DNA from 4 places in the Halobacillus sp. B29 genome. Region 3 is predicted to be linked to each of the others. Evidence: predicted binding sites of a transcription regulator. Region 3 holds the regulator's gene; each other region holds the start of a gene.
What was found. The regulator Rex, encoded in region 3, represses fermentation and respiration genes when NADH is low (regulators of the CRP and FNR family bind a similar motif). The targets are predictions, from matches to a motif close to TTGTGAAATATTTCACAA.

Region 1 (4,218 bases), on a different contig from region 3:
CTGGGCACGTTCATGAATAGCTGTACTCATCCATCACAAACTAACTAAAAAGGAGACGAGCCTATGCGTTTGCTGCACTTGTTCATTCTTTTATTACTTCTTACAGGCTTTCAGTCCCCGGATGAAAACGATGAAGTAACTATTATTATTGAGACGGAAGACTCCTCATCCCTTCTTGCAGAACAAATTGAATCCAGAATTCCGAGGCTGGAGGTTGTGGCACAGTATGACACGATCTTTAACGGTCTGGCTGTAAAAGGGACGGCCCAAGAACTTGAAAAACTTGCTCGTATGGACATGGTAGTGAATCAGTATCCCGTCGTAAAATATAAAAGTCTGCAGCAGGAAATGGGTACCTTTTCTACTCAAGTAATCCGAGATCAATTTAATCCCTCCTATACAGGGAAAGGGGTGAAAGTAGGCGTCATTGATACAGGAGTGGACTACTCTCATCCGGATCTACAAAAGAACTACAAAGGTGGTTTTGATACCGTAGATTTTGATAACGATCCTATGGAAACCAGAGGGGAAGGTTCGACCATGCATGGATCCCATGTAGCAGGGGTCATTGCTGCTGATGGAAAAATGAAAGGGATAGCTCCAGATGCTGAGCTTTACGCTTATCGGGCGTTAGGTCCAGGGGGGATCGGATCCTCTGTGCAGGTTATCGCTGCTCTTGAAGAAGCGATTAAAGAGAGGATGGATGTGATCAATCTGTCTCTTGGTAATGATGTGAACGGTCCGGACTGGCCCACTACACATGCTGTTAATAGAGCGGTAGAGCTTGGCGTGACCGTTATAGTTGCAGTTGGGAATTCAGGTCCGGACACTTGGACTGTAGGATCCCCTGCCACTTCATCAAAGGCGATAACCGTAGGAGCCTCGGCCCTTCCTTCAAAAGCGCCGGTATTTGGAATTCCAGGAAGAGATCGACAAATCCCTGTTCAAGTACTGCTCGGGTCAGAACCATGGGAACTTTCCAGAAAATATCCTTTATTGGACGCTGGAAGAGGGGAAGAAGAACTAAAGCATGCTTCTGGAAAAATCGTATTGTTCGAACGTGGGGAAATTTCCTTTCAGGAAAAAGCTTTTAAAGCTTATCAAGCTGGTGCGGAAGGTGTGGTTATATACAATAATGAACCCGGCTTATTTCAGGGTTCGTTAGAGAACTTTTCCATTCCAATTCCGGTCGCTGCTGTATCCAAAAAAGACGGGGAGTGGTTGATTCAAGAAGGAGTTCAGCAGAATCAATGGCTGGAAACCACCGAAGTTTCACTTGATCATCGAATGGCTCCTTTCAGTTCTCGTGGTCCCGTAACGAATACATGGGAATTAAAACCAGATGTGGTAGCACCGGGGGTAAACATTTTAAGCACGGTACCTGGAGGATATGCAGCACTGCAAGGAACGAGTATGGCTGCTCCGCATGTTGCAGGACTTGCGGCTTTATTAAAAGAAGCTCATCCAGAGTGGTCACCTCAACAAATAAAAAGTGCGATGATGAGTTCAGCAGATATTCTGGAAAAAGATAAACTTCCTTATTCGCCTACAGAGCAAGGTACAGGCTTTATTGATGTAGAAGAATCATTTAACCCAACTCTGCTAATTGAACCTGGCTCGCTTGCATTCGGGCGCGTAGATCAACCATTGGTAAATAAAAAAGCAGAATTGAAGCTTACAAATCCGACAAATGAGAGTCAGACAGTACACCTTGAAGTCCCGGTTCGTGAAAATGGGAGCAGGTGGGACCTCCCAACTACTGTCCGGTTGGAACCGAATGAAACGAAGGAAGTGGAGGTTGGACTCCATCTTACGAAATCTTTTCTAAAAGCAGGAGTTCATCAGGGGTTTATTAAACTGAGAAATCAAGATCATGACTTCCACGTTCCTTATCTTTACATGATCGGAACGTCTGATTACGAAAAGGTGTCCGGTTTGGAACTATCATCTAAGTGGGCGGACGCAAGACGATACACTTATCGCTTCCATCTTACAGATTCCGTAGATAAAATCACCGTCGATCTATACAGAGCTGGTACTATGCTCTCTCACGGAAAATTATTTGAACTTGAAGACCCTCAGCCGGGTATGGTGGAAGGGGAATTTAAAATAAATACGAATCATCTTGAAGGGGCTTATGTAGCTGTCATCACTCTCGAGTATGAAGACCAGAAAGAAAGTTACCCATTCCCAGTAACGTTCACACCTTCATAAAACCCAGTAACTTCCACCTCAGATCATCCTTTTTTTGGATGACCTGAGGTGGAAGTTTTATGTAAAAATGGCTCGAAAAGTCTATTTATTTTCGGTTTAGAATTGGTAAAATAGTACATGTAAGTTTTGTCACAAATGTGACGAAAATGTGATCGAAAAGTGTCATACATTTGTATTTTTAATCACAAACTCATTGACATCATATAACCCCTAATGTATTCTTACATAGTGTGGGATGATAAGGTTTTCATAACGAATTGCAAAGGTTCTGACACCTTTTTATTCAAGTGAAAAGAGGCTTGTAAATGAAAGATACCAGACCGCCTTTTCAGGCCATGGCATTAACTAGTGCCATCGTTTCTCAGCTTGCCGGTGGACCACTTGCCGGAGTTTATCTTGGGAAATGGATAGATGGTCAATTTTCCACAGAGCCCACATTCCTAATCATAGGGATTTTTCTAGGATTAGGAGCAGGTACATATGGGACCATTCATTTAGTACGGACGTACACGGGAGACGATTAGCATGAAGCACTACCAACAGATGATGGCCCGTCAACGAAAATGGATGCTCTACCTTCTGGCGTTACTCGTTCTTGGCTGGGGCCTTACCCCTTGGGAACCGATTTTTCTAGGCCTTCTCCTGGGAAGCGCTTTGAGTTTTTATAACCTCTGGCTTATGCAGCGCAAAATCCGCAAGCTTGGCGAAGCCTCCGCAGAGAACAAGTCTGTAAGAGGAATCGGTACGTTTACTCGTTTGGCTTCAGGTGCACTGGCTGTAGTCATTGCCCTCCAGTTTGAAGAACATATTCATTTGATTTCCGTAGTATTGGGCTTAATGGCAGCCTACATTGTCATTTTTATAGATTACCTGTTCAATAAATCAACAGTTTAGCACGATGGAAGGTAGGTGAACAGATTGAATCACGAAGCACCGATGTGGAATGATGCGTTTGGGATCACTTGGCTTGATTTCAACCTTTCCAACGTTTTAATGATGTTTGTGGCCTCATTAATCGTTTTCATTCTAGGGGTAACAGCCACACGTAACATGAAACGGTTCCCAACCGGCTTTCAAAATTTCATGGAATGGCTGATTGACTTCATAAAAGGCATTATCGGTTCAAATATGGATTGGCGAACAGGAAGGCTCTTTCTTCCACTTGGTTTAACCTTATTTGCCTACATATTTGTAGCTAATATGCTTGGAGTCGTCACCAATGGAGTAGTTGGACATGAACTGTGGTGGAAATCACCAACCGCAGACCCCGGCATAACCTTAACCTTGGCAACACTTGTTGTCGTCTTATCTCACTACTATGGGGTTAAGCTGAAAGGCGGTAAAGAATACAGTAAAGGTTTTATAAGACCTCTGCCGTTTTTACTACCTTTCAAAATCATTGAAGAGTTCTCTAATACTCTTACACTTGGTTTGCGTCTATATGGGAACATTTACGCAGGAGAGATCTTACTGAGCTTGCTTGTCACTATGGCAGCAGGCGGCGTTGGTGGATTTTTAGGAGCTTCACTTCCAATGATAGCTTGGATGGGCTTCAGTACATTTATCGGTTTTATCCAGGCATTTATCTTTGTAATGTTAACGATGGTTTATATGTCTCACAAGGTGAGCGACGACCATTAAAATAAAAGAATAAAAAATTATTTTTTTAAAAATATGAGGAGGATTTTCATTATGGGTCTTTTAGCAGCTGCAATTGCAGTAGGATTAGCGGCACTAGGTGCTGGTATTGGTAACGGTCTGATTGTAAGTCGTACGGTAGAAGGAATTGCGCGTCAACCAGAATTGCGCAGTGCTCTTCAAACAACTATGTTCATCGGTGTTGCTCTAGTAGAGGCGATTCCGATCATCGGCGTTGTTATCGCATTTATCGTAATGGGTCAGTAAAGCAGGACGAGCGAATACGCTTATGGCGAAGTTCAACTCAATCGATCTTCGCCTTTCCTTTATACCTTTACGAAAACTTGATACCCAAATGGATTGGAA
Region 2 (4,218 bases), on a different contig from region 3:
TGGCCGCCCTTCTTATACTAGGTGCTTGTACCAATACAAGTGAGGACGATGAGGCGGCAGAAGACAACCAAACGACAGAGGAGAGCAGTCCCGCCGCTACCAGCGATTCTTCTGATGCTTCCGGCGCAGGGGATGAGGAAAGCAGCGTTAGCTTTAAGACGATAGATGATTTCTATGTAGGAGATTCTCAGGATACCCAGTCTCTGATCCATTCGTTTATCCCTTATGAATCGGACAATACGCCGGTGGTCATGGTTCCCGGACTAGGACTTGGGGCTAACATTTATGAAAGCACTCCAGACTCTCGTAATGGCTGGGCATATGATTTTGCCCAGGCCGGTTATCCTGTTTATACCGTAGACACGTCAGATCTTGCTAGTGCCGGTCTTTCGGAATCAGAAGCAAGCTCCCCGATGTCTAAATGGGATTCACAGTCGATCTGGCAGCGCTGGGGATTAGGGTCCGCTCCGGATGAACCTTACCCAAAGGGGCAATTCCCGGCAGATTCTTTTGAACAATTTTACGCGGGTATTCCCATGCAAGTAAGCGCTGGAGGCGGCTCAGGATCAACTGACAGCAGCGGTAATGCGCGTGGAGGCCAGGGTCAAGGACAATCAAGCAGCGATGCAGGCACCCAGCGCGGTCAAGGCCAAGCTTTCAGCGGAACTGAATCAGGTGGAAAAGCTGGTGGAGGAACTTCCCGGGGTAGTCAGCAAGAAGTAGATAACATGATCTCCTTATTAGAGGATAAAGGCCCTGCTATACTAATGGTTCACTCAATGGGCGGAGAAATTGGATATGAAGTAGCACGTCAACGTCCAGAGTTAGTTAAAGGGATCATTGCTATCGAACCTGTAGGATCTCCAACAGACGAACAGGAAGTACAAGACACGTTCGCAGAAATTCCATACCTTGGCGTCTACGGGGATTACCTTGAATCAAGAAATCAGGTAGGTCGTCTGGAAGCCGTTCAAACGACCGTTGATATGATTAAAGAAAACGGTGGCACAGGCGAAGTGATACAGCTAACAGAAGAAGGAATTAACGGAAACTCCCACTTAATGATGATCGACAAAAACAACCACGAGATTTCCTCGCAAATCATCGATTGGTTAGATACTGTAGAAACAGAATCATAAAATTCTCTACTCACAGGTGTCCTTCACCTGTGGGTTGTTTTTTATACAAAAGCGTATGCGCTATACTCCATGTTTAAAGGTTAAGATCATCCAGTCACCAAAGGTTTCCGCGGGTAAAACCACACTTCTCTAATCATCTAACACCCCAGATCAAACTAGTCCTTAACTCTTCTACGTGCCCGAAATTCCGTCCCAAAGAAGACGCAGGCAACCAGAAATAACAGATTGGAAAGCATTAGAACAATTCCATTCCAATTGCCGTCATAAAGCGTGACATTCACCAGGGTCATTCCATGCATAAAAAAAACAACCATAAACAAGATCACGTAGGTTTTCAAAGAAATCACCTCTTTCATAATCATCGCTCGCTATTAGAAACATTCATCCTATTCCTTCTCTTTTTCGCCGTCCTTATGATCTAACTTTTTTATTTCCAGCTCTATCTTCTTCTCTTCAATTTCCAGTTCTTTCTTTTTTAGGTCATTGTCTATTTTTTTGACATATCCATAATAGATAAGAGAAAAACCAACAATGATTGTAATGTAGAAGAATAAATTCATTCGTTCCGCCCCCCCAGATTTAATAGTTTTTATAATCGTCCCTTTATTCACTTACGATCTTTCTATTCGTCCTTCTTTACGATTAGATTCCAGTATTGGTTGCAAAAAGAACAAATTTTTCATAAATAAATTCCTCATGAGGCCGTGTGTCCATTCCCATTAAATCCGAGTTTTCCAAGGTCAGAATATTTTTTGAACAAAATGTGAACAAGAAAACGCTTGCATCTTACTAAAATAATTTCTTTGTGAAAAACTTCACAAAACCTATTGATTCAATAAGCAGAATATTGCACAATGAACATGTGATATATTTCACAATCATTCACAGATACCATTTAGGAGGAATTCATATGACTAGAGAACGAGTAAACCGCGTGGCACTTATTGGAGCAGGATCTGTAGGAAGCAGCTATGCATTTGCTATGCTGAACCAATCCGTTACCGAAGAATTTGTCATTATCGATTTGAATGAAGATAAAGCTATGGGAGATGCCATGGACTTAAACCACGGTAAGGTCTTCGCTCCAAATCCAACGAAAACTTGGTACGGTCAGTATGAAGATTGTAAAGATGCTGACATTGTTTGCATCTGTGCAGGGGCGAACCAGAAACCCGGAGAAACTCGTTTGGATCTTGTGAAAAAGAACCTGACTATTTTCAAAAGCATCGTCGATGACGTTATGGCGAGCGGCTTTAACGGAATCTTCTTAGTTGCAACGAACCCAGTGGATATTCTGACGTATGCCACTTGGAAATTTAGTGGGCTGCCGAAAGAGCGCGTCATCGGAAGTGGAACGATTCTGGATTCCGGCCGATTCCGTTTTCTATTAGGAGAATATTTTGACATAGCCCCTTCTAACGTTCACGCCAATATCATTGGAGAACACGGAGATACCGAGCTTCCAGTATGGAGCCATGCATCTATCGGCGGGGTGCCTGTATATGAATTAATGGAACGTCACGAAGATTACCATATGGAAGATCTTGATGAGATTTTCACCAATGTCCGTGATGCTGCTTACCATATCATCGAAAAGAAAGGCGCAACCTATTACGGGATTGCCATGGGACTGACTCGTATTTCAAAAGCTATTCTAAATAATGAAAACAGTGTTCTGACTGTAAGTGCTCATTTAAATGGAGAGTACAATGCGGAAGACGTTTATATTGGAGTGCCGGCGGTAGTAAACCGCACGGGAATACGGAATGTTGTAGAAGTCAGCTTGAACGAAAAAGAACAACAGCAGTTCGACCATAGTGTGAACGTCCTTAAAGATATCCTGGGCGCCAATTTTGAAAACCAGCCAACAACCTAGATTATTCGCAGAAAAGAGTTGATCGTCCATGTGGTTACAGCAGTATGATCCGTTTGGAAATGTATTTTTGAGTGCGCTGATCGCAGCTCTTCCCATCTTTTTCTTCTTTTTAGCCCTGACACGCTTTAGAATGAAAGGGATTTTAGCTGCTTTCCTCACGCTTGCATTAAGTATTCTCGTATCCATTGTATTCTTTGACATGCCGATTGCAAAAGCTGTTTCAGCATCTCTTCACGGTGTAGCTAATGGACTGTGGCCGATCGGTTACATTGTCATCATGGCGGTCTGGCTTTATAAGATTGCCGTTCGCACAGGGAAATTTAAAGTGATTCGATCCAGTATTGCAAACATCTCCCAGGATCAGCGTCTTCAGCTGCTTTTAATCGGATTCAGCTTTAACGCGTTCCTCGAAGGTGCAGCCGGATTCGGCGTACCGATTGCTATTAGCGCCGCTCTTCTTGTAGAGCTTGGGTTCCGCCCGTTGAAAGCAGCCGCTTTGTGCCTGATCGCAAACGCTGCTTCCGGCGCATTTGGCGCGATCGGAATTCCTGTCATTGTGGGAGCTCAAATGGGAAATCTGGAAACGATGGAGCTTTCCAGAACACTCGCCTACATTCTTCCGATGATTTCCTTCGCTATTCCATTTTTACTCGTGTTCATTCTAAGCGGAGTAAAAGGAATAAAAGAAACCTTACCTGCACTGCTGGTCGTCAGTGGGATTTATACAGGAGCTCAACTTTTCACTATTCTTTTCCTTGGACCTGAGCTTGCGAACATTCTTGCCGCATTATTAAGTATGGCTGGACTGGCTTTATTCCTGAGAAAATGGCAGCCGAAAACCATTCACCGTGAGGAGAACGCACCAGACATTCAACAGGGCGAATCCTACAGCGTCAAAGAAATCATTAAAGCGTGGTCACCGTTCTATATCCTTACAGCCACCATTACCGTCTGGAGCTTGCCTTCCTTTAAAGCACTATTCAGCGAAGGCGGACTATTAGAGAAAACAACGGCCTTTATTCCTGTTCCTTTTCTACATCAGGAGATTCAAAAAGCACCGCCCATTGCACCGGATACGGTAGCTTTAGATGCTCTCTTTAAATTAGATTTGATATCTGCGACTGGGACCGCGATATTAGTGGCTGTACTCCTTACTGGATTATTCAGTTCAGCGATCACCCTGCCGCAAGGGATGGATTCTTT
Region 3 (4,218 bases):
CGTTTTGAATGAGTAAGGGCAGCAGGAATATTCCTGAAAACAACCCAATGGAAGCTGCGCTTGTCACGATGATGGACACCGAATACGTAGGTACTTTAAAAACAGATAAGTTCAGTAATGGATCGTCCTGTCGGTTTTCATAGAACACAAATAAAACGACGGCGATCAGTCCCCCGACGATTAAAGCGATGTTTAAAGGGTCGAATAAGTTCTCTACAGTTCTTCCACGCCCTAAGGCAAACAAAATCGAACCGATACCTGAAGTGATAACCAGGAACCCGATTAAATCGAACTTCTTCTCGGGATGCGTCTCTGTCCGTTCCAGAAATTTAGAAGATAGGATTAATCCTGTTAACCCGAACGGGATATTAAAGGCGAACAGCCAGGGCCATTCTAGGTATTGGATTAAGAAGCCGCCGATCGTCGGGCCGATGGCTGGGGCGACCATTGCAGCGATCCCATATACTCCGACCGCAAGGCCGCGTTCATGTTTCGGGAAAGAATTAAAGATTAACGCCATCGCAATGGGAAGCATTAAACCGCCGGCCATTCCCTGTATAGCCCGGGAGATGATGACCATGGCTAACGTTTCTGAGAAAAAACCGGACAAAGAACCTGCGATAAAGATGACAAGTCCTGTGACGTACACTTTTTTCTTGCCAAAGCGGTCTCCAAAATAACCCGTCAGCGGCATCGTCATTCCCATAGAGACCATGAAAATAGTTAAGATCCAGCCCACAGCCACCGCATTGGAATCGAAGATCTCAATAAACTTCGGCAGGATTGGATTTAACATACTATTATTTAGGATAACGGTGAATGTACCGAAAAGAACCGATACAACCACAAGCCATTTTTTAGGTAGTTTACTCATCAGATGCCTCCTCTCTTGATTACTTCGGAACTCGAATTATTTTTCAACTATACCACTGATGATCGTGTTTCTCCACGTGTATGCTTATCTCTTTTCACGAGTGTTTCAAAGATCCTTTTAGATTATTCCACATCAGTGATTAAAAAAACATTTTCAACCGATTGGAAGCGTTTTAAAGAGACAGGGAGAGTTTTTGCTATAAAAAAGGGGGGTATGCAGTAGAAGAATGATTAAAGGAGGTTCTCAAACAATGGGACGACTAAACAAGAAAACAGCTGTCGTTACAGGCGCTGCTACAGGAATTGGCCAGGCTACGGTTAAGCTTTTTGCAGAAGAAGGTGCAACTGTTGTCTGTGCAGATGTGAACAAAGAAGATGTTCAAAATACAGTTAACGAAGTAAAAGACAACGGCGGAAAAGCCGAGTTTGTATATGTAGATGTATCGAATGAAGAAAGCGTAACAAGCTTAGCCCAACACGTGAAAGACACGTACGGATCCATAGATGTCTTATTCAATAATGCCGGAATCGACGAAGAAGGTGGAAAAGTCCACGAGTATCCCGTGGAACTGTTCGACCAAATTATCGCAGTCGATCTGCGCGGTACCTTCTTAACAAGTAAATACTTACTCCCTCTTATGCTGGAAAAAGGAAGCGGATCGATCATTAATACGTCTTCGATGTCGGGAAGGGCGGCTGATCTGGACCGCTCCGGATATAACGCAGCTAAAGGCGGCATTACGAACTTTACAAAGGCGATGGCGATCGATTATGCACGGGAAGGCATTCGTGTGAATTCCATTGCGCCAGGAACAATTGAAACGCCACTGATCGATGAACTGGCCGGTTCGAAACAGCAGGAGCAGGGCCGTGAATTCCGCGAAGCCAACAAGTGGGTCACTCCGATGGGGCGCTTAGGCGATCCTAAAGAAGTCGCAAATGTTGCGCTGTTCTTGGCCTCAGACGAAAGTTCGTATATTACAGGGGAGGACATTACGGTAGATGGCGGTATAATGGCTTATACGTGGCCGGGTAAGATGCTAATTGATAATCAATGGAAAAAAACTACTGATTAAGTAGATGAGGCTCAGAGTGAAGAACTCTGAGCCTTTCTTTTTAGTCAGCTTTCCCTTTATCCTTAGCCCCATAAAAAAACAGCCCAATCATCATTGGACTGTTCTTCTCCATTATTCTTCTTCCTCATCCAGAGGATAGTGTTTTAGAAAATAAACGAGTGCCTGCAGTTCGATAGCAAGGTCAATATGGTGGACACGAACATGGGACGGGACGGTGATCCGCGCCGGTGTGAAGTTCAGAATCGCGCTGACACCTGCATCTACGAGCCGGTCCGCTATGCCCTGCGCCTCGGACGCCGGAACAGTAAGAATGGCTACAGCCAGGTCCCCCATTTTCTCTTCCATATCATCAATATGCTCCACGCGGACACCGCCGACTTCACTTCCAACTCGTTCGCGGCTGGCATCAAAGGCAATCTCTATTTTCGTATTATTATTTTTTGTGAAATTATAATTTAAGAATGCGGTACCTAAATTACCTACTCCAATTAGCGCAACTTTTGTCGTTTCATCCTGATCGAGCGTCTTTCGGAAAAATGATAATAAGTACTCTACATTGTAGCCATATCCTTTTTTCCCAAGGGCTCCAAAATAAGAAAAGTCGCGACGGATCGTAGCGGAATCCACTTTCACCGCTTCACTCAGCTCTTTCGATGAGACACGCATTTTTCCCTGGCCGTGCAAATTATTTAAAAAGCGGTAATACAACGGCAATCGTTTTGCTGTAGCTTGTGGGATCTTAGTATGTTCTTCTAAATCCATGACTCTGCCTCCTTTACCGGCTCTCTCGCTGATAATCGCCGGTTTTGCCGCCTGTTTTCTCCATGAGATAGGTCGGCCCGATAACCATTCCTTTATCAAGAGATTTACACATATCATAAATAGTCAAAGCTGTAGAGGAAGCAGCAGTTAACGCTTCCATTTCTACCCCTGTACTTCCCTTTGTTTTCACAGCCGCTTGAATCTGTAATGTATAAGAATGGCCTGTTTCCCAGTCGAATGATATGTCGACCCCGCTTAATGACAATGGGTGACACATGGGAATCCAATCTGATGTTTTCTTCGCTGCCATAATCCCTGCTACTTGCGCCACCGCGAGCACATCGCCTTTGGATATTTCCTGATTAATAATTTTATGATAAATTTCTTCGTTGACTTGTACACAGCTGAAGGCCACCGCAGTCCGAATGGTTTCTCCCTTACTGGAGATATCCACCATACGGGCGTGCCCCTGTTCATTAAAATGTGTAAACTCTGACATGGTCTTACCCCTTTACGAGTAAATTCACAAACTTACTGTTAGTTACATTACTCTTATTCTAACAAAAAATCAACGGCTAGACGTTAAAGATTTCACAAACTCAGGGGCATTATCTTGCTAGAAGAATCCCCGATACGATACACTTATCTCATTGAGGTGAAACGACATGATTCTCATGCAATTAAATCAATTAACCAAACGATTCGGAGCGGAATTGATTTTATCAAATATTAAATTGGAAGTACAAATGAATGATCGCATCGCAATTGTCGGTCGAAATGGTACAGGAAAATCGACATTGCTGAAGATGATGGCCGGTGAAATGAGCTATGATTCCGGTGATATTTTTAAACCGAAGGAAACGACCGTTGGATACTTGGCTCAGGATACAGGCCTTCAGTCCGAGGAAACCATATGGAATGAAATGGAAAAGGTTTTCTCTCATTTAAAGGAACTGGAAGATGAACTGCGATCTATGGAAGCCAATATGGCAGACCCTGATCTTATGGATGATCCCGATCGCTATCAGCAGCTCCTCTCAACCTATGACCGGAAGCAGGAGTATTTCAAAACAGCGGGCGGTTATCAGTATGAAACGGAAATTAAATCCGTCCTGAATGGATTGAACTTCCATAATTTTGACTGGAACACACCAATCACTTCATTGAGCGGCGGCCAGAAAACTCGTTTAGCCCTTGGTAAGTTATTGTTGACCAGTCCGGATGTTCTAATTCTCGATGAGCCGACCAACCACCTGGACATCGACACGCTATCATGGCTGGAAGGATATTTACAGGGGTATAAGGGCGCGGTTGTCATCGTCTCGCACGACCGCTATTTTCTCGACAAGATCGTAAATACCGTTTATGAAATTGCCTTTCAATCTTCTAAGAAATACCCTGGTAACTACAGCGACTATTTGAAGAAAAAAGAAGCCGATTTTGAGATTGAAATGAAGCACTTTGAAAAGCAGCAGGAAGAAATTAAGCGGATGGAAGACTTCATTCA
Region 4 (4,218 bases), on a different contig from region 3:
AGTTTACACTTTGGGGCGGGATTTTTTTATTGGAATGGCTTAGTTAAACTTCCATGTTGATGTTAAGGAAAAGCTCCCGTTACTTGAAGACTCAGTTTCGAGATATCTCATGAGAGAATTGGGTCCGGAGGGGAACGCCTCGCTTTCCGTGGGCATGTGCTGAGCCTCCTCAAGCTAACGCTTTCCGGGGTCTCACCGATCATGTTTATCCCACAGGAGTCTCCCCGTTCCCCTCCGGACCTGGCCGAATCTGATACTCGAAACCATCTAACACTCTGCTTGCTTGATGAGAAAAAGCATGGGGTGATCAGGTTATTTTCATGCTAGAACGATGTGGAAAAGCTTGTTATGGAAGCATTTTAGAACCTATTTAGGAGGAGAACATTCTCTCTTGAAAAGGGTCCGTTATTCTCATGTGGCTGGGTTGGCGAAGAAAACGACGAGACTCCCGCGGGAGAAGGAGCTAGGCGAGACCCCACAGGGAGTGAAACGAGCGAGGAGGCTTATGGTAAAAGGAGGATCGACTAAGATCGCCACGTCCTGTGGCAACATCGATCGACCCTACGTCGTGTAGGGCCGCAGGAAAGCGAGTTGTTTCCGTAGCCAGCCCCTCTCTATATCAGCAACGGACCTAAGATATCTCGAAACTGAGTCTTCAAGTAACCGGCCCTATTGCGTAATAAGCCTCTTATGAAAAATCAGCCATAAACGTTAACAGAGTCATTGGAGTCAACTCTTTTTGTATATAAACAATGATACGGCAATTGCTATAAACCTATTAGTTTTATAAGTTAATTGAATCAATTTTATAAAGATAACTTGGATCCAGTGTTTGTGGGGATCGTAGAAAAAAGTACGGAGAAGGGATGTGAAATGGTGAAAGACTACGTGAAAGATATGAGAAGTCTAATTGGAACCCGCCCCTTTATTATTGCAGGGTCTACGATCTTGCTTCAAAATCCAGATGGTAAAATTTTGTTCCAATTCAGGTCGGATACAAAGGAATGGGGGCTGCCTGGAGGAGCTATGGAGCCAGGCGAGAGTTTCCTAGAAACGGCAGAAAGAGAGCTGCGTGAAGAAACAGGACTTGTTGCCTTAAAATACCTGCATCTTGGAACTTTATCTGGAAAGGAACTTTATTTTCAATATCCAAACGGAGATGAAGTCTACAATATTATCAGTGTATTCCTGGGTACTAACATAGAAGGGACCTTAAAAATAAATGATCCCGAGAGTTTGAGATTATGCTATTTCTTTTATGAGGATTTGCCTGAAAAATTAGATGAGAGAGCAAGGTTGATCCTGGAAACATATCGAAGTTCTTTATAAGGATAAGAAAGCAGTTGGGGAATGTTGAATTCCTGGAGAGAGTCGCTTCTATACGCCATCCTGGAGCAGGAATGGCGTCGTTAGAAAACTTTTCGATTCGTGAACGGAGGGGAAAGGATTGGAACGGATTATGGTAATGGGAATATCTGCAGGAGCAGGAAAATCCACCTTTGCCAGACAGTTGGGAGACAAGCTAAATATAAGGGTTTATCATCTAGATGCTTTTTACTGGAAACCAGGCTGGATTGAAGCAGGCTTGCCAGAGTTCAAAAGCAAGCAGGAGGAAGTGGTGGGAAAGGACTCCTGGATTATTGAAGGGAATTATAGTTCGACCTACGACCTGAGGGCTTCCCATGCAGATACAATTATTTACCTGGAGCTCCCGCTTCTTCTTTGTCTCTACCGTGTGATTAAAAGGTGGTGGCTCCATCGCGGAAAAACGCGTTCAGACATGGGGGAAGGGTGTGAAGAGAAACTTGATTTTGAATTTATTAAGTTCATTGTTGCCACCTATTATTCTCGGAAGAAAAAAATGAAAAAGAGGCTTGAGGCTTTTCAAAGCATGAGTCCTGATAAAAAGATAATTGCTTTAAAAAGCAGAAAGGAAATCAGAGATTTCTTTAAGTGCCTCGATTATGAAGGTTAGTGCAGGACTTTCAAAGAGATGGTATGCGACGGGAATGATAAGGAAAAAATGAATAGAAATTGTCATAAATTCATCAGTTGTATCCTTAGAAGTTTGGAGCAGGATGCATTATAATGAAATTAATGTGTGAATTAATTCACAAATAGCTTCAGTTAGGAGTTTATATAGATGAAACATTTGAGCAAATTAGCCTTTGGTCAAAGAAAAGTGATTCTGGCTCTGTTCATCATTTCTCTTATCATTGGTGGAACGATCATAGGCCAGGCTTACTTTTTTGTAGCCATTGTGGACCGTGTCTTTTTAGATCAGCAATCGTTTCAGGACATTGTTCCGCTTCTCGCTGGACTTTTATTTGTTCTGGCTGGACGGGCAGGGTTTACATGGCTTCATGGTCGTACCGGTGTGAAAATGGCAGCTCGTGCAAAGAGTCATTACCGTCAGGCTATCATACAAAAATTTTCAAGAAATCCTATTCAGGCTTCTTTGAAAGGGCAGTCGGGTCGTAAAGTAAGTGTTCTTATGGATTCAGTAGACGAAATAGACGGCTATTTTAGTAATTACGTACCTCAAATGATTCAGACGGCTGTAATCCCGCTTATGATTCTCATTGTTGTGTTTACGCAGCACATTTATTCCGGACTCATTATGCTGATTACCGCTCCGTTTATTCCTTTTTTTATGGCAATTGTCGGAGTAATGACGAAGAAAAAGTCAGAAGAACAAATGGAGAAACTTTCCGCTTTCTCTGGTAAGTTTCTAGATATACTTCAAGGCTTAACAACGTTAAAGCTATTTGGAAGAGCTCAGAAGCAGAAAGATGAAATAGAAAAGAGCAGCCTTGGCTTTCGTGATGCTACCATGGGCGTTTTGAAGGTAGCCTTCATTTCATCGCTTATGCTTGAGTTTATATCCATGCTCAGTATTGGTCTGATTGCACTGGAAATTGCCATTCGTTTGGTGGTATATGAAAGCATTCCGTTTTTCTCTGCTTTTTTCATTTTGGTATTAGCCCCTGAATTTTACTTAACTCTTAAAGATTTCGGCAGTGCTTTTCATACAGGACGTGGAAGTTCGGGTGCTGCCAATCAGCTGGCAGAGGAGCTGAATGAAACCGAATCTTATGTAGAGTGGGGAGAAGGAAAACTATCTGCAGGGTCTAAGCCTCCATCTTTAGAACTTGATAACGTGCAATTCAGCTATGGAAAAGAAGAGGGGTTATTTGCACTGGAAAATATTCAGGCAATGATTCCCGCTTATTCACAAACTGCGATCGTCGGGAGAAGCGGCTCTGGTAAATCTACATTGCTCCATGTGGTAGCTGGGTTGATCCAGCCTTCAGAAGGGAGAGTGAAAGTAAATGGGGAAGCTCTTTCCTTTTACCAGGAGCACGAATGGTTCAAGGAAGTCAGTTATATTTCACAGCATCCTTATTTATTCTCGGGAACCATTGCTGAAAATATTGCGATTGGCGGTCGTGGTAATCACTCAATGAACGACATTAAAGCTGCTGCTCAGAGAGCGGGAATTGCAGAGCTTATTGAATCTCTGGAGCGAGGCTATGATACTCCTGTTGGAGAGGCAGGCCGCGGACTTTCAGGTGGTGAAAAACAGAGACTTGCGATAGCGCGAGCTTTTCTAAAACGTCCGTCTGTCATCCTTTTTGATGAGCCCACCACAGGACTCGATTTAAAGACGGAGCGCATCTTGCAGGAATCTATGAAGGAGCTCTCTAAAACGTCAACCGTTATTACAGTAGCGCATCGTCTTCATACGATCAAAAATGCCGACCAGATCCTGTTCTTAGATCAAGGGAATCTGGCTGCTTTAGGCCCTCATGAAGTATTAATGGAGAGGCATCCGGAATATCGGGAAATGGTCCGGCTTCAGCAAGGAGGAACGCCAGCATGAAAGACATAAGCCAAATGATTAAGCTTGTGGCATTGGAGAAAAAAGATGTTTTGTTATCGATTTTGTTTGGTTTTCTAGCTGGAATGTCGGCTGTCGGGCTTTTTGCCTCAAGTGGCTATTTGATTTCGCGAGCCGCTCTTATCCCGCCGCTATACGCCCTCACGGTCCTAATTGCCTTCTTAAAATTATTCGGGTTTGCAAGGGCTTTGGGACGTTATGCGGAGCGTTACTATTCTCATCGCGCGACTTTCACGATGTTAAGTAATATTAGGGTGGCCTTTTTTGAGAAACTGGAGCCTTATGCTCCGCGTGTTTTTCAAAAATACAGGAGTGGT

Region 1: ACTWP7_RS11975 (AtpZ/AtpI family protein) is a predicted target of Rex. The motif match lies at 2,332-2,349, and genes of this name have one in related genera.
Region 2: ACTWP7_RS15450 (L-lactate dehydrogenase) is a predicted target of Rex. The motif match lies at 1,943-1,960, and genes of this name have one in related genera.
Region 4: cydD (thiol reductant ABC exporter subunit CydD) is a predicted target of Rex. The motif match lies at 2,100-2,117, and genes of this name have one in related genera.

What each region holds. Positions count from the first base shown of each region.
Region 1 is NZ_JBQQCM010000008.1:134,247-138,464, reverse strand. It holds gene ACTWP7_RS11980 (S8 family serine peptidase) at 64-2,214, shown strand; gene ACTWP7_RS11975 (AtpZ/AtpI family protein) at 2,520-2,738, shown strand; gene ACTWP7_RS11970 (ATP synthase subunit I) at 2,740-3,108, shown strand; gene atpB (F0F1 ATP synthase subunit A) at 3,133-3,855, shown strand; gene atpE (F0F1 ATP synthase subunit C) at 3,907-4,119, shown strand.
Region 2 is NZ_JBQQCM010000012.1:105,834-110,051, forward strand. It holds gene ACTWP7_RS15435 (hypothetical protein) at 1-1,139, shown strand, start outside; gene ACTWP7_RS15440 (hypothetical protein) at 1,295-1,495, opposite strand; gene ACTWP7_RS15445 (hypothetical protein) at 1,526-1,699, opposite strand; gene ACTWP7_RS15450 (L-lactate dehydrogenase) at 2,050-3,015, shown strand; gene ACTWP7_RS15455 (L-lactate permease) at 3,044-4,218, shown strand, end outside.
Region 3 is NZ_JBQQCM010000024.1:6,068-10,285, reverse strand. It holds gene ACTWP7_RS19920 (MDR family MFS transporter) at 1-874, opposite strand, end outside; gene ACTWP7_RS19915 (SDR family oxidoreductase) at 1,125-1,949, shown strand; gene ACTWP7_RS19910 (redox-sensing transcriptional repressor Rex) at 2,061-2,711, opposite strand; gene moaC (cyclic pyranopterin monophosphate synthase MoaC) at 2,725-3,210, opposite strand; gene ACTWP7_RS19900 (ABC-F family ATP-binding cassette domain-containing protein) at 3,377-4,218, shown strand, end outside.
Region 4 is NZ_JBQQCM010000023.1:13,956-18,173, reverse strand. It holds gene ACTWP7_RS19710 (NUDIX hydrolase) at 874-1,329, shown strand; gene ACTWP7_RS19705 (topology modulation protein) at 1,448-1,975, shown strand; gene cydD (thiol reductant ABC exporter subunit CydD) at 2,144-3,883, shown strand; gene cydC (thiol reductant ABC exporter subunit CydC) at 3,880-4,218, shown strand, end outside.